One region of the Bradyrhizobium sp. CB2312 genome, then DNA from elsewhere that is predicted to be linked to it. Evidence: predicted binding sites of a transcription regulator. Region 1 holds the regulator's gene; each other region holds the start of a gene.

Region 1 (4,903 bases):
GCGGAGCCGGTGGTTTGCGCCTGCGCTTCTGATCGCGGCGGTCGCGGCCGGCCTTGCCATGGCGACCTGGAAGACGGCGCGTATCGCGCACACGGTGCTGGCAAAACCGCTCTATTCGGTATCGTTGTCGGGCTTTGTCGAGGCCCGCGACATCCGCGAGCGCACCGACCGTTTTGTCCTTCGCGTCACCGCGATGGAGGCGCAGCGCAGCGACGTCAAGCTCGAGCGCGTGCGCCTGTCGGTGCGCAAGGGGACCGCGCCCGAGGTCGGTAGCTTCGTGCAGCTGAAGGCGCGGCTATTGCCGCCGATTTCGCCGGTTCGTCCCGGCAGCTACGATTTCTCGCGTGACATGTTCTTCCAGGGCATTGGCGCCTCCGGTTTCGTGATGGGCGCGATCACCGCGTCCGTGCCGCCGGATGCCGGCGGCCTGCGGCTGCGCTATGCCGCGTTCATGCAAGGCCTCCGCGATGCGATCGACGCGCGCATCCGTGCGACGCTCGAGGGCGACAATCGCGCCATCGCGACGGCGCTGCTCACTGGTCGGCGCGATGCGATCACGACGCCCGTCAACGATGCCATGTTCATCTCGGGGCTCGGTCATGTGCTGTCGATCTCCGGCTACCACATGGCGGTCGTCGCCGGCGTCGTGTTCTTCGCGGTGCGCGCGCTGCTGGCCTTGATTCCGGCGCTTGCGGCCGGTTTCGCCATCAAGAAGTGGTCGGCGGCCGCGGCATTGGTTGCGGCAGCGTTCTATCTGCTGCTGTCGGGCGCGGAAGTCGCGACGCAAAGGTCGTTCTTCATGACGGCGGAGGTGCTGATCGCGGTGATGGTCGACCGCCGCGCCATCACCTTCCGCACGCTGGCCGTGGCGGCGCTGATCGTGCTTGCGGTCGCGCCGGAGGCGCTGGTGCACCCGAGTTTCCAGATGTCGTTCGCGGCGACGCTCGGGCTGGTGGCGCTGGTGCAGATCGGCATGCCGAACCTGTTTGCCTCGCCCGATCATTCCACGACCGCGCGCATCGCGCTGTGGGGCGGGCGCGAGATCGCGATGCTGTTCCTGGCCTCGCTAATCGCGGGGCTTGCGACCACGCCCTACGCCGCCTTCCACTTCCACCGCGTCACGCCGTTCGGCGTGCTCGCCAATCTTGGCGCGATGCCGGTGGTCTCGGCGCTGGTCATGCCGGCCGGGCTGTTGGGTCTGCTTGCGGCACCGTTCGGGCTCGACGGCGTGTTCTGGTGGCTGATGGGGATCGGCATCGACTGGATGATTGCGGTCTCGCGCTGGGTAGCGGGACTGCCGGGCGCTGTCGGCCGCATCCCCGCCTTCGGCATAGGCCCGCTGATTGCGGCGAGCCTCGGGGTCATCGTGATGGGTCTGTTGCGCACGCCGCTGCGCTGGTCCGGCGCCGTGGTGCTGCTGGCGGCGATCCTCTGGGGCCTGTCGGCGCGCCAACCGGACATTTTAATTGCCGGGGACGGCCAGAGCGTCGCGGTGCGGGGGCGGGACGGGCACCTGCACCTGATCAGGGCCAGCAAGGACGGTTTTCTGCTCAAGGAGTGGTTGGCTGCCGACGCCGATGTGCGTGACGCCGGCAGTGCCGCGCTGGCTGACGGCGTGTCATGCGACGAGGCCGGCTGCGTCACGCCGCTCGCCGACGGGCGGCTGGTGGCGCTGTCCCTGCGGATTGACGCGCTGGCGGATGATTGCAGTCGCGCTGCATTGGTGGTGACGGTAAGGCCCGCGCCGCCGGATTGCGCGGCGATGGTGGTCGACCGGCAGCGTCTGACGAGGCAGGGCGCGCTGGCGCTGACACAAGCTGGTGAGGGATTTGCGGTGCTGGCGGTGAAAGCGAGGGGCGCAAATCGCCCCTGGTCGCCGGCTGCTGCCGGCGAGGGCGTTTCCGAACTGACCCTCATGCCACCGTCTGGAGCTCCGCGCGTCCGGGACGCAACACCGTCGGAGGCCGACCTTGCGGCGGAGGACTAGGATCTATTTCAACCGATCGGCAGACGCGGCGTTGTCGGCCGGCTGTCGACACCGACCTGCGGCTTGTGCTCGCGCTCGCCCAGCGGCTGGGTCACGGGCAGTTGCAGCACGGTTGCCTGCTGGCCTTCGACGAGCTGTGTCACCAGCACGTATTTGCCGTCGGGGAATTCGATCGCGTCATGATGGCGATCGGGAATGTGCGGATCGATCTTGCCGAACTTGCCGACGCGCGAGTTGACGGTGCGCGTCCAGATCCAGCGATTGTCGTAGCGGACGTTGTCGGCGAAGGCGAGCTCCGTTCCCGGCAGCAGGCAGACCGCGACGGTCGGATCGGCCGCGGAGGCAAAGCCGCGCGTCGAGGTGCCGCGGAACGTTGTCGTCACGATCGTCTCGCCGACCTCGGCAGGGCGCGATGCGACGGCATGCAGGCTGTAGTCACACATCGTGGGTGCTCCTCATGCGGAGATAGCAACCCGTGCCTCTGTCTTACGAGGCGCAGGCCTCTATCAGAGTGGAAGCATAATAGCGTCTGCGCGGTTGTAGGCAAATCTGCGGCTCGCTGCCGCAGCGTGCGATCACATTATCTTTCCCGAATCCGCTGGGAACAAAGTCTGCTTTCGTGCATTCGGTGGGGGTGTCAGCGGCCAGCCGGCGCCGACCAGCCGGAATATGGCCAGACCGCTTGTGACGGTTGCGTCAGCGCATTGCGCGCGTTTCGGACTTGCTCGCTCATTGCAGTCTCCTTGGCCACGTCCTTGCGGACATGGCGGTGCGATGGTGCGGCAACGGCTTGCGACGCTGATGCTGCGACCAGCACCGCGGCTACTGTGCTCAGGATGATCTTGCGCATGAGGTCTCCTCGAACCTTCGCAGCCGAAGCCGTGCTGCTTCGTGCGGCGTGGCGAGGATGTAGCGCCGGGGGAGGGGCCGGATAATCTGCGCGAAACCAGAAAGACTATCCAGCGCGAGCGGACAATCATCCGCTCCGATCTCTGGTCGGCGATGCCGATCGAAGCGCGCGGACAGCGCGCTCAGTACTTCCGGTATCAGTACTTCCGATAAAGCCCGATCAGCTTGCCCTGAATCTTGACCCGGTTCGGCGGCAGGATGCGTACCTCATAGGCCGCATTGGCGGGCTCGAGCGCGATCGAGGCGCCGCGGCGGCGGAAGCGCTTCAAGGTCGCTTCCTCGTCGTCGATCAGCGCCACCACGATGTCGCCGGTGTCGGCGCTCTCGTTGCGCTGGATCAGCGCCATGTCGCCGTCGAGTATGCCGGCTTCCACCATGGAATCGCCGCGCACTTCGAGCGCGTAGTGCTCGCCAGAGCCGAGCATGTCGGGCGGGACGCTAATGGTGTGGCTGCGGGTCTGCAACGCCTCGATCGGCGTGCCGGCCGCGATACGGCCCATCACGGGCACCGCGACGGGACGCTCGCCCTCGTCCGCGGGCGGGCTGGAGGTCGTGCGGACCTTGCCGAGGTTGCCCTCGATGACGCTCGGCGTGAAGCCGCGACGATTGCCGGCGGCGGCCTGCAGCTCAGGCAGCTTGATCACCTCGATGGCGCGGGCGCGGTTGGGCAGGCGGCGGATGAAGCCGCGCTCCTCGAGCGCGGTGATCAGGCGATGGATGCCTGATTTCGAGCGCAGGTCGAGCGCGTCCTTCATCTCGTCGAAGGATGGCGGCACGCCGCTTTCCTTCAGTCGCTCGCTGATGAACCGCAGGAGCTCGTACTGTTTGCGCGTTAACATCTCGACCAAAATCCCCCGGTTGATGTCGTTCGATTCCGAGACGATGAATTCAGCGATAAGTCGCTGCATGCTCGAAACAAATCATGAACGGACACTATATGTTCGATACATGTTCCGCAACTGCTTAATTTACCGTGAACGCGACAAAGTTCGCGCCACGCGTGTGGCCTGCGCGTTCAGACCGGCAGGCGCAGCACCTCGCAAGGTGTGCCGGCTTCGGCCTTCGGCGCGAACGGCGCGCGCACGAGAAGTGCCTGTGCCGCAGCGAGATTCGCAAGCAGCGAGGAATCCTGGTGATTGACGGGAAGGGCGATCAACGTGCCGTCGTCGCGCGTCTCCAGGCGGGCGCGCAGATAATCCTCGCGCTGGTCGTTGGCGCCGACATCGCGGCCGAGCACCGCGCGCTCGCGGCGATGGTGAATCACGGAACGGCCCGACAGCGCGCGAATCAGAGGCACCATGAACAGGAAGGCACACACATAGGATGACACGGGGTTGCCGGGCAGGCCGATCACGCGCATCGCCGCCAGGTGTCCATGCATCATCGGCTTGCCGGGCCGCATCGCGATCTTCCAGAACGTCATCGCGATGCCCTCGGCCTTCAGCGCTTGCTGGACCAGATCGTGGTCGCCGACCGAGGCGCCGCCGGTGGTGATCAGGATGTCGGCGCCGCTCTCGCGGGCGCGGCGGATGCCCGCGGTGGTGGCGTCCAGGGTATCAGCGGCAACACCGAGATCGACGGTATCGGCGCCCTCACTGCGGGCGAGCGCGTGCAGGGCGTAACCGTTGGAATAGACGATCTGGCCGGGGCCAGGCGTGGTGCCCGGCATCACCAGCTCGTCGCCGGTGGCGAGAATCGCGACTTTCGGGCGGCGGCGGACGGGCAGAAGCGGGTGATTCATGCCGGCGGCGAGCGCGAGGTCGCGCTCGGTCAGCCGGATACCCTTGCGCAGCAGCACGTCGCCCGCGCGGAAATCGACGCCGGCCGGGCGGATGTGTCGCCCCGTCACGGCCGTTTCCTTGATCGTGATGCGCCTCCCATCCGCAACCGTGTCCTCCTGGATCACGACTGCGTCGGCCCCGTCGGGAACGACGCCGCCGGTGAAGATCCGCACGGCTTCGCCGGCGCCGACCGATCCCGCAAACGGCCGGCCCGCCGCGACCTCGC
Region 2 (4,903 bases), 2.7 Mb from region 1:
CGATGCCGCGCGGGATGCGGTCGGGATCGAGAATCACCGCGGCCGCCACCACGGGACCGGCCAGCGGCCCGCGGCCGGCCTCGTCGCAGCCCGCGACCGGCCAGATGCCGCGCTTGATCAGCGCGCGCTCGCGGCGGAAGCTCGGCGGCGCGATCGCGATGATGCCTTTCTTGCCGGGGAGGACCGGCGCGGCCTTGACGGCAGGCGCCTTCGCCTTGGCAGGGGCGGCCTTCTTCGCAGCAGCGCTCGGCTTGGGCGCGTCTTTGGCCGGTTTCTTGGCGGACTTGTCCCGAATCATGGCCGGGATCGTGCGCAAGCGATCCGGCGAGCGCAACCTGGAACCCCGCGCAATTCCCGTTATTCAGACCCGTCCTACTCCGCCAGATGCACCCGCCGGTCCTCGCCGACCTCGATGCCGGGCGCGACGACCACTTCCCAGGGATGGCCGTCGGGATCGGCGAAATAGCCGGAATAGCCGCCGTAATCGGTCTCATGCGCCGCTTTCAGCGGAACCGCGCCCTTGCCAAGGGCGAAGGCCAGCACGGCATCGACCTCCTCGCGTGTCCGGCAGTTCCAGGCGAGCGTCGTGCCGCGGAAGGTCGATGGCCTCGGATCGTCAGTTAACTTGGCGTCGGCTGCGAGCTGATCCCAGGGATACAGCGCGAGCACCGGACCGCCCGTATCATAGAATGCGACCGCCTCCCCGGTTGCCTTCAGACGGCGCGCAAAGCCGAGCGCATCGTAAAAGGCGATGCTGGCGCGGATGTCGCTGACGCCGAGCGTGATGACGGTGAGCCGCGGTACCGGCGGAGGGAGTTCTTTGCTCATGCGACGCGTCGTCCCTTTCCCGATCAGAACAGGCTGAGCTGCTCGCCGTTCTGCTTCGGCTTGGCAAAGTGATCCGTCGTCAGCTTCGAGCGCCGCTTGTTGAGGCCAAGCCTGTCGCAAGCGATCTCGAAACGGCGGCCGATGGTCCAGGCCATCGGTCCCGTCCCCTTCATCCGCTCGCCCCATTTCGCATCGTAATCGCGGCCGCCGCGCATGTCGCGGATCAGCGTGAAGACGTGACGATAGCGGTCCGGATAGTTGGCCATCAGCCATTCCCGAAAGAGATCGCGCACCTCCAGCGGCAGCCGCAACAGCACATAGGAGGCCTCCTTGACGCCGGCATGGGCGGCGGCATCGAGGATGCGCTCGATCTCGGAATCGTTCAGCGCGGGGATCACGGGCGCGACCATCACGGTGGTGGGAATGCCGGCGTCCGAGAGCTGCTTCAGCGCCTCCAGCCGCTTCGGCGGCGTCGAGGCCCGCGGCTCCATGGTGCGCGCCAGCTTCGGATCGAGCGAGGTGACCGATATCGCGACCTTGGCAAGGTTGCGCCTCGCCATGCGCGAGAGAATGTCGATGTCGCGCACCACCAGCGCCGATTTGGTGACGATGCCGACGGGATGGCCGGTGCGCTCCAGCACTTCGAGAATGCCGCGCATGATTTTGCGCTCGCGCTCGATCGGCTGATAGGGATCGGTGTTGGTGCCGATCGCGATCATCCGCGGCTCGTAGCCGGGCGCGGCGAGTTCCTTCTCGAGCAGCGCCGGCGCCTCGGGCTTCACGAACAGTTTCGACTCGAAGTCGAGCCCCGGCGACAGGCCGAGATAGGCATGCGTCGGCCGCGCGAAGCAATAGACGCAGCCATGCTCGCAGCCGCGATAGGGATTGATCGAGCGGTCGAAGCCGATGTCGGGTGAATCGTTGCGGGTGATCACCTTGCGCGAGGTGTCGACCGCGACCGAGGTCTTGAACGGCGGCAGATCTTCCAGGCTCTGCCAGCCATCGTCGAAGGCGACGCGGGCCTCGGCCTCATAACGGCCGCTGGCATTGGATTGGGCGCCCCGCCCTCGCCTGCGCGCACGGTCGATGGCGGCGCCAAGCTGGGGAAAATCAGAGTCCGCACCCGCCGGCTCGGAGGGCGCCTTGACCGGCGGGTGCTTGAGAGCATGAGAGGATGCTGGACTCATGCAGCCAAGATACCACGACACAGGAACAAATCAAGAACACAAACAAAAAACTCGAAAACAACCCCATGTACAGTAGCCGCCCAAACTTAGGGCGCGCGGCCTTGACCTCGCGCAACACGCATGTCGCAGCGATCCCGTTTGATGCCGGCAAGGGATCGATCGTCGCGGAACACAGTTGGTGACGATCCCCGGGTGAAGGTCGGCATGAACATGACAAATCAACAACAATCGGCTGCCGCAAGCAGCGACCTCGATCTGCTCGATCGCTATTGGCGCGCCGCGAACTACCTCTCCGTCGGGCAAATCTATCTCTTGGACAACCCGCTGCTGCGAGAGCCCCTGCGGCCCGAGCACATCAAGCCGCGTTTGCTCGGCCATTGGGGCACGACGCCAGGGCTGAACTTCATCTACGCCCATCTCAACCGCGTCATCCGCGCGCTTGACCTCAGCGTGATCTATGTCTGCGGGCCCGGGCATGGCGGCCCGGGCATGGTCGCCAACACCTATCTCGAAGGCAGCTACAGCGAGATCTATCCGGATATCGCGCGCGATGCGGAGGGATTGCGAAAACTTTTCAGACAGTTCTCCTTCCCCGGCGGCATTCCGAGCCATGCGGCGCCGGAAACGCCGGGCTCGATCCACGAAGGCGGCGAGCTCGGTTATGCGCTGGTGCACGCCTACGGCGCGGCCTTCGACAATCCCGATCTGATCGTCGCCTGCGTCGTCGGTGACGGCGAGGCCGAGACCGGCCCGCTCGCAGCGTCCTGGCATTCGAACAAGTTCCTGAATCCCGCCCATGACGGCGCGGTGCTGCCGATCCTGCATCTCAACGGCTACAAGATCGCCAACCCGACCGTGCTGGGGCGGATGCCCGACAGCGAGATCCGCGATCTCTTCCGCGGGCTCGGCCACGAGCCGCTGTTCGTCGAGGGCGATGACCCCAAATTGATGCACCAGGCCATGGCGGACGCGCTCGACGTCGCGCTCGCCAGCATCCGCTCGATCCAGCAGCGCGCCCGCGACGGTCGCAAGACGATTGAACGGCCGCGCTGGCCGATGATCGTGCTGCGCAGCCCGAAGGGCTGGACCGGGCCGAAGGAGGTCGACGGCAAGAAGGTCGAAGGTTTTTGGCGCGCGCATCAGGTGCCCGTTGCGAACTGTCGCGAGAACCCGGCGCATCTGAAGATTCTCGAAGAGTGGATGCGCAGCTACGAGCCGGAGAAGCTGTTCGACCATAACGGCGCGCTCATCCCCGAGCTTCAGGCGCTGGCACCCGACGATACCAGGCGCATGGGCGCCAACCCGTACGCCAATGGCGGCCTGCTCAAGAAGGAGCTGAAGCTGCCGGACTTCCGCAGTTTTGCCGTGGACGTGCCGCAACCCGGTGGCGTCACTGCAGAGGCGACGCGTGAGCTCGGCAAATTCTTGCGGGACGTCGTCCGCCTCAACGCGCAAGAGCGCAATTTCCGCATCATGGGCCCGGACGAAACCGCGTCAAACCGGCTGGACGCGGTGTTCGAAGCCACAGAACGCGTCTGGATGGAGCCGATCGAGCCTTACGACGTGCATCTCGCGCAGGACGGCCGCGTCATGGAAGTCTTGAGCGAGCATCTCTGCCAGGGCTGGCTCGAAGGCTATCTGCTCACCGGCCGCCACGGCTTCTTCTCCTGCTACGAGGCCTTCATCCACATCGTGGATTCCATGTTCAACCAGCACGCCAAATGGCTGAAGGTGACGCGGCATCTGCCATGGCGGCGCCCGATCGCCTCGCTCAATTATCTCCTGACCTCGCATGTCTGGCGTCAGGACCATAACGGCTTCAGCCATCAGGACCCCGGCTTCGTCGACCTCGTCGCCAACAAGAAGGCCGACATCGTCCGCATCTATCTCCCGCCGGATGCCAACACGCTGCTATGGATCGCCGATCACTGCCTGCGCACTTACAATCGCATCAACGTCATCGTCGCCGGCAAGCAGCCGGCGCCGCAATGGCTGTCGATGCAGGAGGCCGCCACACATTGCGATGCCGGCATCGGCATCTGGACCTGGGCCGGCAATGAGGGCGCCGACAGCGAACCCGACGTCGTGATGGCCTGCGCCGGTGACGTGCCGACACTGGAGACGCTTGCCGCCGTCGACCTGCTGCGCAAGGCGCTGCCGGACCTGAAGATCCGCGTCGTCAACGTTGTCGACCTGATGACGCTGCAACCGAGCGAGCAGCACCCGCACGGCCTGTCCGACCGCGACTTCGACAGCCTGTTCACGCGCGACAAGCCCGTGATCTTCGCCTATCACGGCTATCCGTATCTGATCCACCGCCTCACCTATAACCGGACCAACCATGCCGGCATGCATGTGCGCGGCTTTGCCGAGGAGGGCACCACGACGACGCCGTTCGACATGGTCGTGCTCAACGGGCTCGACCGCTATCACCTCGCCATCGAGGCGATCGAACGCGTGCCGGGCCTGGCGACCAAGGCCGCGCAGGTGAAGCAGCAGTTCCGCGACAGACTGATCGAGCATTCGCGTTACGTGCGCGAGCACGGCGAGGACATGCCTGAGGTGCGCGACTGGGTCTGGCCCGACCGCGCCGGCGGCAACACGCCGGCCGAGGCCGGCGATTGACGCCCCGTGTCCGACGCGGTTCTCGTTCTCAACTCGGGCTCGTCGAGCATCAAGTTCGGCCTGTTCGATATCTCCGCGGCCGAGCCCACCCTGCTCTGCAACGGCCTGCTCGACGAACACGAGGCAAAGCCCCGGCTCGCCGTGAAGAGCCCTGCGGGCGAAGACCTGTTCGAGACGCACAGGGAGGCGTCTGAGGCGAACAGCGGCGATCTGTTCACCGATGTGCTGGACTTCGTCGAGGATCGTTTTGGCGGTCATCGCTT
Region 3 (4,903 bases), 2.1 Mb from region 1:
CGCGAGCAGCGGCACTTTGGCTTTTGCGGCGAGATCATCGAGCCGCGCCAGGCGGCGGCGGTCGTCGCCGCGATAGATCAGGCTCGCCGCCAGCCACACGCCCTCGGCACCGTTCGCCTTCAGCTTTGCAAGAATATCCAGCACCTGCGCCGGCTCGAAGCGATGCGGCAGCGTCAGGACCAGGAGCTGCCCTTCGGCAAACGCGAGCAGGTCAGCAAACCTGAGATGGCATTCGCCCTTCTCGATCCGTGTGATGTCGTCGCCGCGCTTGCCCCGGGTGAGGAGCTGGCACAGCCGGCCATAGGCGGCGCGGTCGCGCGGGTACACCAAAATATCGGGCGTGCCGTCGATGAAGACGATGCGCGCGCCGATCAGCAGTTTCGGCTTGTGCAGCACCTTGTCATTGTCGAGCTCCTTGTAGGCGCGCACGACGCCGGCGAGCGTGTTGTGATCGGCAATGCCGATTGCGGGGATGCCGAGGATGCTGGCCTGATGCACATAGGCGCGCGGATCCGAGCCGCCGCGCAGGAAGGAGAAATTGGTGGTGATGCCGATCTCGGCATAGGCTGATGTCGTCATGCGAAGAGACCGTGCACATACCAGTTGGGAGACGCGGGCTCGCCGTCGCCGTCGAACACCTCGTTCTCGTAGAGACCGTCGCGAAAGATCCAGAAGCGCAGGCCCTCGGCGTCCTCGATGCGGAAATAATCCCGCGTCAGCTGCTTGCCGTCCTGCCGCCACCATTCCATCGCGATGCGCTCGGGCCCTTCCACCCGCACCACCGCATGCAGCGCGCGGCGCCAGGTGAATTGATGCGGCGGACCGTCGGGCACCGTCGCGAACGGCACCTTGATCGGCTCGGGCTTCTCGAACAGACGCAACGGGCGCAGCGGCGGCTCGCTTTCGGGACGCGCCGGCCATTCGGCCTGCATGGCAGCCGCGAGATGATGCTGGGCGGGCGCGGCCAGCACGGCGCATTCGGGAATATGGGTGTCCTGCGGCAGATGCACGACGACGCGTTTCCCCCCGATCCGCGCGGCGATGCGGTCGATCAGCGCGGCAAGCTCGTCATTGTCGTGGACATGGGCGTCGAGGTCGCGCTGCTCCTGCACCACGATCTCGGTGCGGCTCGCCGACAGGCGCACCATGTCGAAGCCGAAGCCGGGATCGAGGGGATCGGCGAGCGCATCGAGGCGCTCGCGGAACAGGCGGTCGACAACCGCGCTTCGCGTCACCGGCCGCCCGGTCTCGACCATGATCGCGCGCACCACGCCGTCGGTGCGGAAGAACGCGGCTTCGAGGCGCCGTGCGCCCTTGCCCTGCTTCTCCATGGAGGCGATCAACGTATCGGCCAGCCGCGACAGCGTCATCGCGATCATGGTGTCGGTTGCGATCGGCTCGGCAAAGCGCTTCTCGACGATATAGTCGGGCAGCGGCTTGCGCGGATTGATCGGCGCATCGCCCTGCCCCAGCGCATGCGCGAGCAGCGTGGAGAACCGGGCGCCGAACCGCGCCGTGATCTCGCTCGGCGAACGCGAGGCGACATCGCCGATGGTCTTCAGACCGGCACGGCGCAGGCCGGTGGTGATGGCCTCGCCCGCGCCGAGCGCGGACACCGGAAACCGGTCGATCGCCGCCGCCTCGCCGCCGTCGGCGACGATGATGCCTGAAGTCTGCCGCGTCAGCGTGCGCGCACAGACCGAGGTGCCGGCAATTGTCGCGCTGACGGCAAAGCCTTGCCGCGCAAGCGCTCGGACCAGCGTCTGCAACAGCGCGGCCTCGCCGCCGAACAGATGCGCGCAGCCGGTGATGTCAAGGAACAGCCCATGCGGCGCGTCCAGCGCCACCAGCGGCGTGAAGCGGTCGCACCAGTCGGCGATGTCGCTGAGCGTCTTGGCATCGGCCACGACATCGGAGTCGAACACTTTCAGATCCGGACACATCGCCCGCGCATTGGCGAGCGGCTGGCCGATGTACAGGCCGAGACGCTCGGCGGCCTCGTCGAGCGCATGGATCACCAGCGCATTGTTGTCCTTGATGACGACGATGCTCGGTTCATTATTGGCCTTACCCAGCCCGGCGCTGTTGAAGAAGCGCTGGATCCGGTCGATGGGCAGGCGCGGCAGCCACAGGCTGAGAATACGTCGACGATTCACTGAACTGGCACTCATCACAATTCCATTCCATGATCCACCGGCCGCACGGGCCATGACGATTGCGCAACAGCTCGGCATCGAAGCGCGGCGCGCCCCAGGCACTCCATACTGGCCCCGGCGGCGAATGCGCCGCCCGCAGCATCCAGCGCGTCTCCGCGGTCGAGGGCAGCGGCTGCGCCGCCATCCGCAGCATCAGCCCGGTGACGCCTGAAGATTGCGCGGCGAGCGTCAGCTTGCGGCTCGCGACGAGATCGAACTGCCTGACATCACCCCAGAGCTCGAGCACCACAGCGCCGAGCGCATCGCAGGCGAGCGCGTCGGCCGAAGTGCGTAGCGCGCTCTCGACATCGGCGGCGCGCACCATCACGACGCGGCGCGGATCGAGGCCAAGCTCGGCGAGCCCGCTCATCGACAGCGCGCCTGTTTCGAGCTCCGAAAAATCCTGCCGCACCCACAGCAGCGGCCGCTGTCCCGAGACGCGCCCTGCGAGGCCCATGACAAAACCCGTCGCGGCCGTCCCCTGCCGACCCTCGCAAAACACCTCGTGGATCGCCGCGCGCGCGAGCCCGCCCTTCAGCGCGGCGTCGGCCTCGCCATGGCCGAGCGCGACCCGATCGTGATGATGCACGACCTCCGCCGTCTCGATGCGCTCGATCTGGCCGCGCAAGGTCGCAAGCGCGCTGATGCGTGCGCTGCTCATGCTCGCCGCTCCTTCAGAGGTGATTGCCGGTGGCTCTCGAAAAGAGAACCAGCGGCTGGCTCATTTGTTCATGATATGTTCTAATATAAAGCTAACGGCGCCCGAAGAGTCAATCGAATTGGCACGCCAAAGATTCATGAGTGGAATCAAAGAGATTCAAGCATGGACATACAACGCAAACTGGCAATTCTCGCGGATGCCGCCAAGTACGACGCCTCCTGCGCCTCCAGCGGCACCGAGAAGCGGGATTCCAGCGACGGCAAGGGCATGGGCTCGACCGCCCCAGGCATGGGCATCTGCCATTCCTACGCGCCGGATGGACGCTGCATCTCGCTGCTCAAGGTGCTGCTGACCAACGCCTGCAATTACGATTGCCTCTATTGCGTCAACCGCGCCTCCTCCAACGTGCCGCGCGCCCGCTTCACCATCGAAGAGGTGGTCAAGCTGACGCTCGACTTCTACCGGCGCAATTACATCGAGGGCCTGTTTCTCTCCTCCGGCATCATCCGCAGTCCCGACTACACCATGGAGCAAGTGGTGAGCGTCGCGCGAAAACTGCGCGAGGAGCATCACTTCCGCGGCTACATCCATCTGAAGACCATTCCCGAGGCCGACGACGCGTTGATCGCGGAGGCCGGCAAATATGCCGACCGTCTCTCCATCAACATCGAGATGCCGCAGGAGACGAGCCTGCAGCAATTCGCGCCGGAGAAAGATGTCCGAGCGATCCGCCGCACCATGGGCCGGCTGCGGCTGAAGCTCGACGAGGCCGAGGAAAGCCGCACCGCGAAGACGAAAGCAAAACCGCAGCGCTTCGCGCCGGCCGGCCAAAGCACGCAGATGATCGTCGGCGCCGACAACGCGAACGACCACACCATCCTCCACACCAGCGCCAATCTCTACGGCTCCTACCGGCTGCGGCGGGTCTACTACTCCGCCTTCAGCCCGATCCCCGACGCCAGCCGCGCCTTGCCTCTGGTGCAGCCGCCGCTGCTGCGCGAGCACCGGCTCTACCAGGCCGACTGGCTGATGCGGTTCTACGGATTCGACGTCGGCGAGATCGTCGACGACAGCGCGATGCTGCCGCTCGACATCGATCCGAAACTCGCCTGGGCGCTGCGCCATCGCGATCGCTTCCCGCTCGACGTCAACCGCGCCAGCCGCGAGGAGCTGCTGCGCGTGCCGGGCTTCGGCACCAAGGCGGTCGAGCGCATCATCGCGACGCGCCGCACCACCACGATCCGCCTCTCCGATCTCGCGCGCCTGCACGTGCCCCGCAACAAGGCGCTGCCGTTCATCGTCCTCAGCGATCACCGCCCCTCAGCGCACCGCCTCGATGCGGCCGGGCTGATCGAACGGTTCAAGCCGAAGGCAACGCAACTGGGGTTTGGCTTCTGATGCAGTACATCATCCTCGACACCGAAACCGATTTCGACGGCTGGCGCAAAGCGGCGCGTTCACTCGTGCTTCATCATGTGGAGCCCGCCGATGTCACCTGGGCCGTGCAGGGCGGCGAAGCCGATTTGTTCGCGCCACCCGCGCCGTCTCCGATCCTCGAGGTGAACGACGGCACCTTCAACGTTCCGGCAAAATTCGTCGAGCTCGCCCAGGCCGCGATCCTGCATCGCGATGGCGAGCGTTTTGCGATCCTCTATCGCCTGCTGTTCCGGCTGAAGGACGATCACGATCTCATCGAGGTCGCGACCGACTCCGATGTCGCGCAGGTCATTGCGATGGCGAGAGCGGTTCATCGCGACGAGCACAAGATGCATGCCTTCGTGCGCTTCCGCGAGATCGGCCGCGAGCGCGCCGCGCATTACGTCGCCTGGTTCGAGCCGGAGCATCACATCGTCGAGCTCGCCGCGCCGTTTTTCGCAAAACGCTTTGCCGACATGCCGTGGTCGATCCTGACGCCGGACCTCTGCGCGCATTGGGACGGCCACGCGCTCTCGTTCACGCCGGGCGTGAGCAAGAGCGAGGCACCTGGCGAAGACCGGCTGGAGGAAACCTGGCGGCGCTACTACGCCAGCATCTTCAATCCGGCCCG

The links. The regulator LexA, encoded in region 1, represses DNA repair genes until DNA is damaged. The targets are predictions, from matches to a motif close to TGTTCNNNNTGTGTTCNG.
Region 2: a site for LexA is predicted at 2,037-2,054, ahead of QA642_RS36855 (PA0069 family radical SAM protein). Genes of this name have one in related genera too.
Region 3: a site for LexA is predicted at 2,922-2,939, ahead of QA642_RS33925 (DNA repair protein). Genes of this name have one in related genera too.

Annotation. Positions count from the first base shown of each region.
Region 1 covers NZ_CP121668.1:4,836,918-4,841,820, forward strand. The annotation lists gene QA642_RS23755 (ComEC/Rec2 family competence protein) at 1-1,987, shown strand, start outside; gene QA642_RS23760 (hypothetical protein) at 1,996-2,430, opposite strand; gene QA642_RS23765 (hypothetical protein) at 2,625-2,837, opposite strand; gene lexA (transcriptional repressor LexA) at 3,034-3,735, opposite strand; gene glp (gephyrin-like molybdotransferase Glp) at 3,912-4,903, opposite strand, start outside.
Region 2 covers NZ_CP121668.1:7,586,671-7,591,573, forward strand. The annotation lists gene QA642_RS36845 (ribonuclease HII) at 1-298, opposite strand, end outside; gene QA642_RS36850 (VOC family protein) at 373-828, opposite strand; gene QA642_RS36855 (PA0069 family radical SAM protein) at 852-2,015, opposite strand; gene QA642_RS36860 (phosphoketolase family protein) at 2,226-4,640, shown strand; gene QA642_RS36865 (acetate/propionate family kinase) at 4,647-4,903, shown strand, end outside.
Region 3 covers NZ_CP121668.1:6,950,047-6,954,949, forward strand. The annotation lists gene QA642_RS33915 (error-prone DNA polymerase) at 1-579, opposite strand, end outside; gene QA642_RS33920 (DNA polymerase Y family protein) at 576-2,171, opposite strand; gene QA642_RS33925 (DNA repair protein) at 2,068-2,856, opposite strand; gene QA642_RS33930 (putative DNA modification/repair radical SAM protein) at 3,019-4,254, shown strand; gene QA642_RS33935 (UdgX family uracil-DNA binding protein) at 4,254-4,903, shown strand, end outside.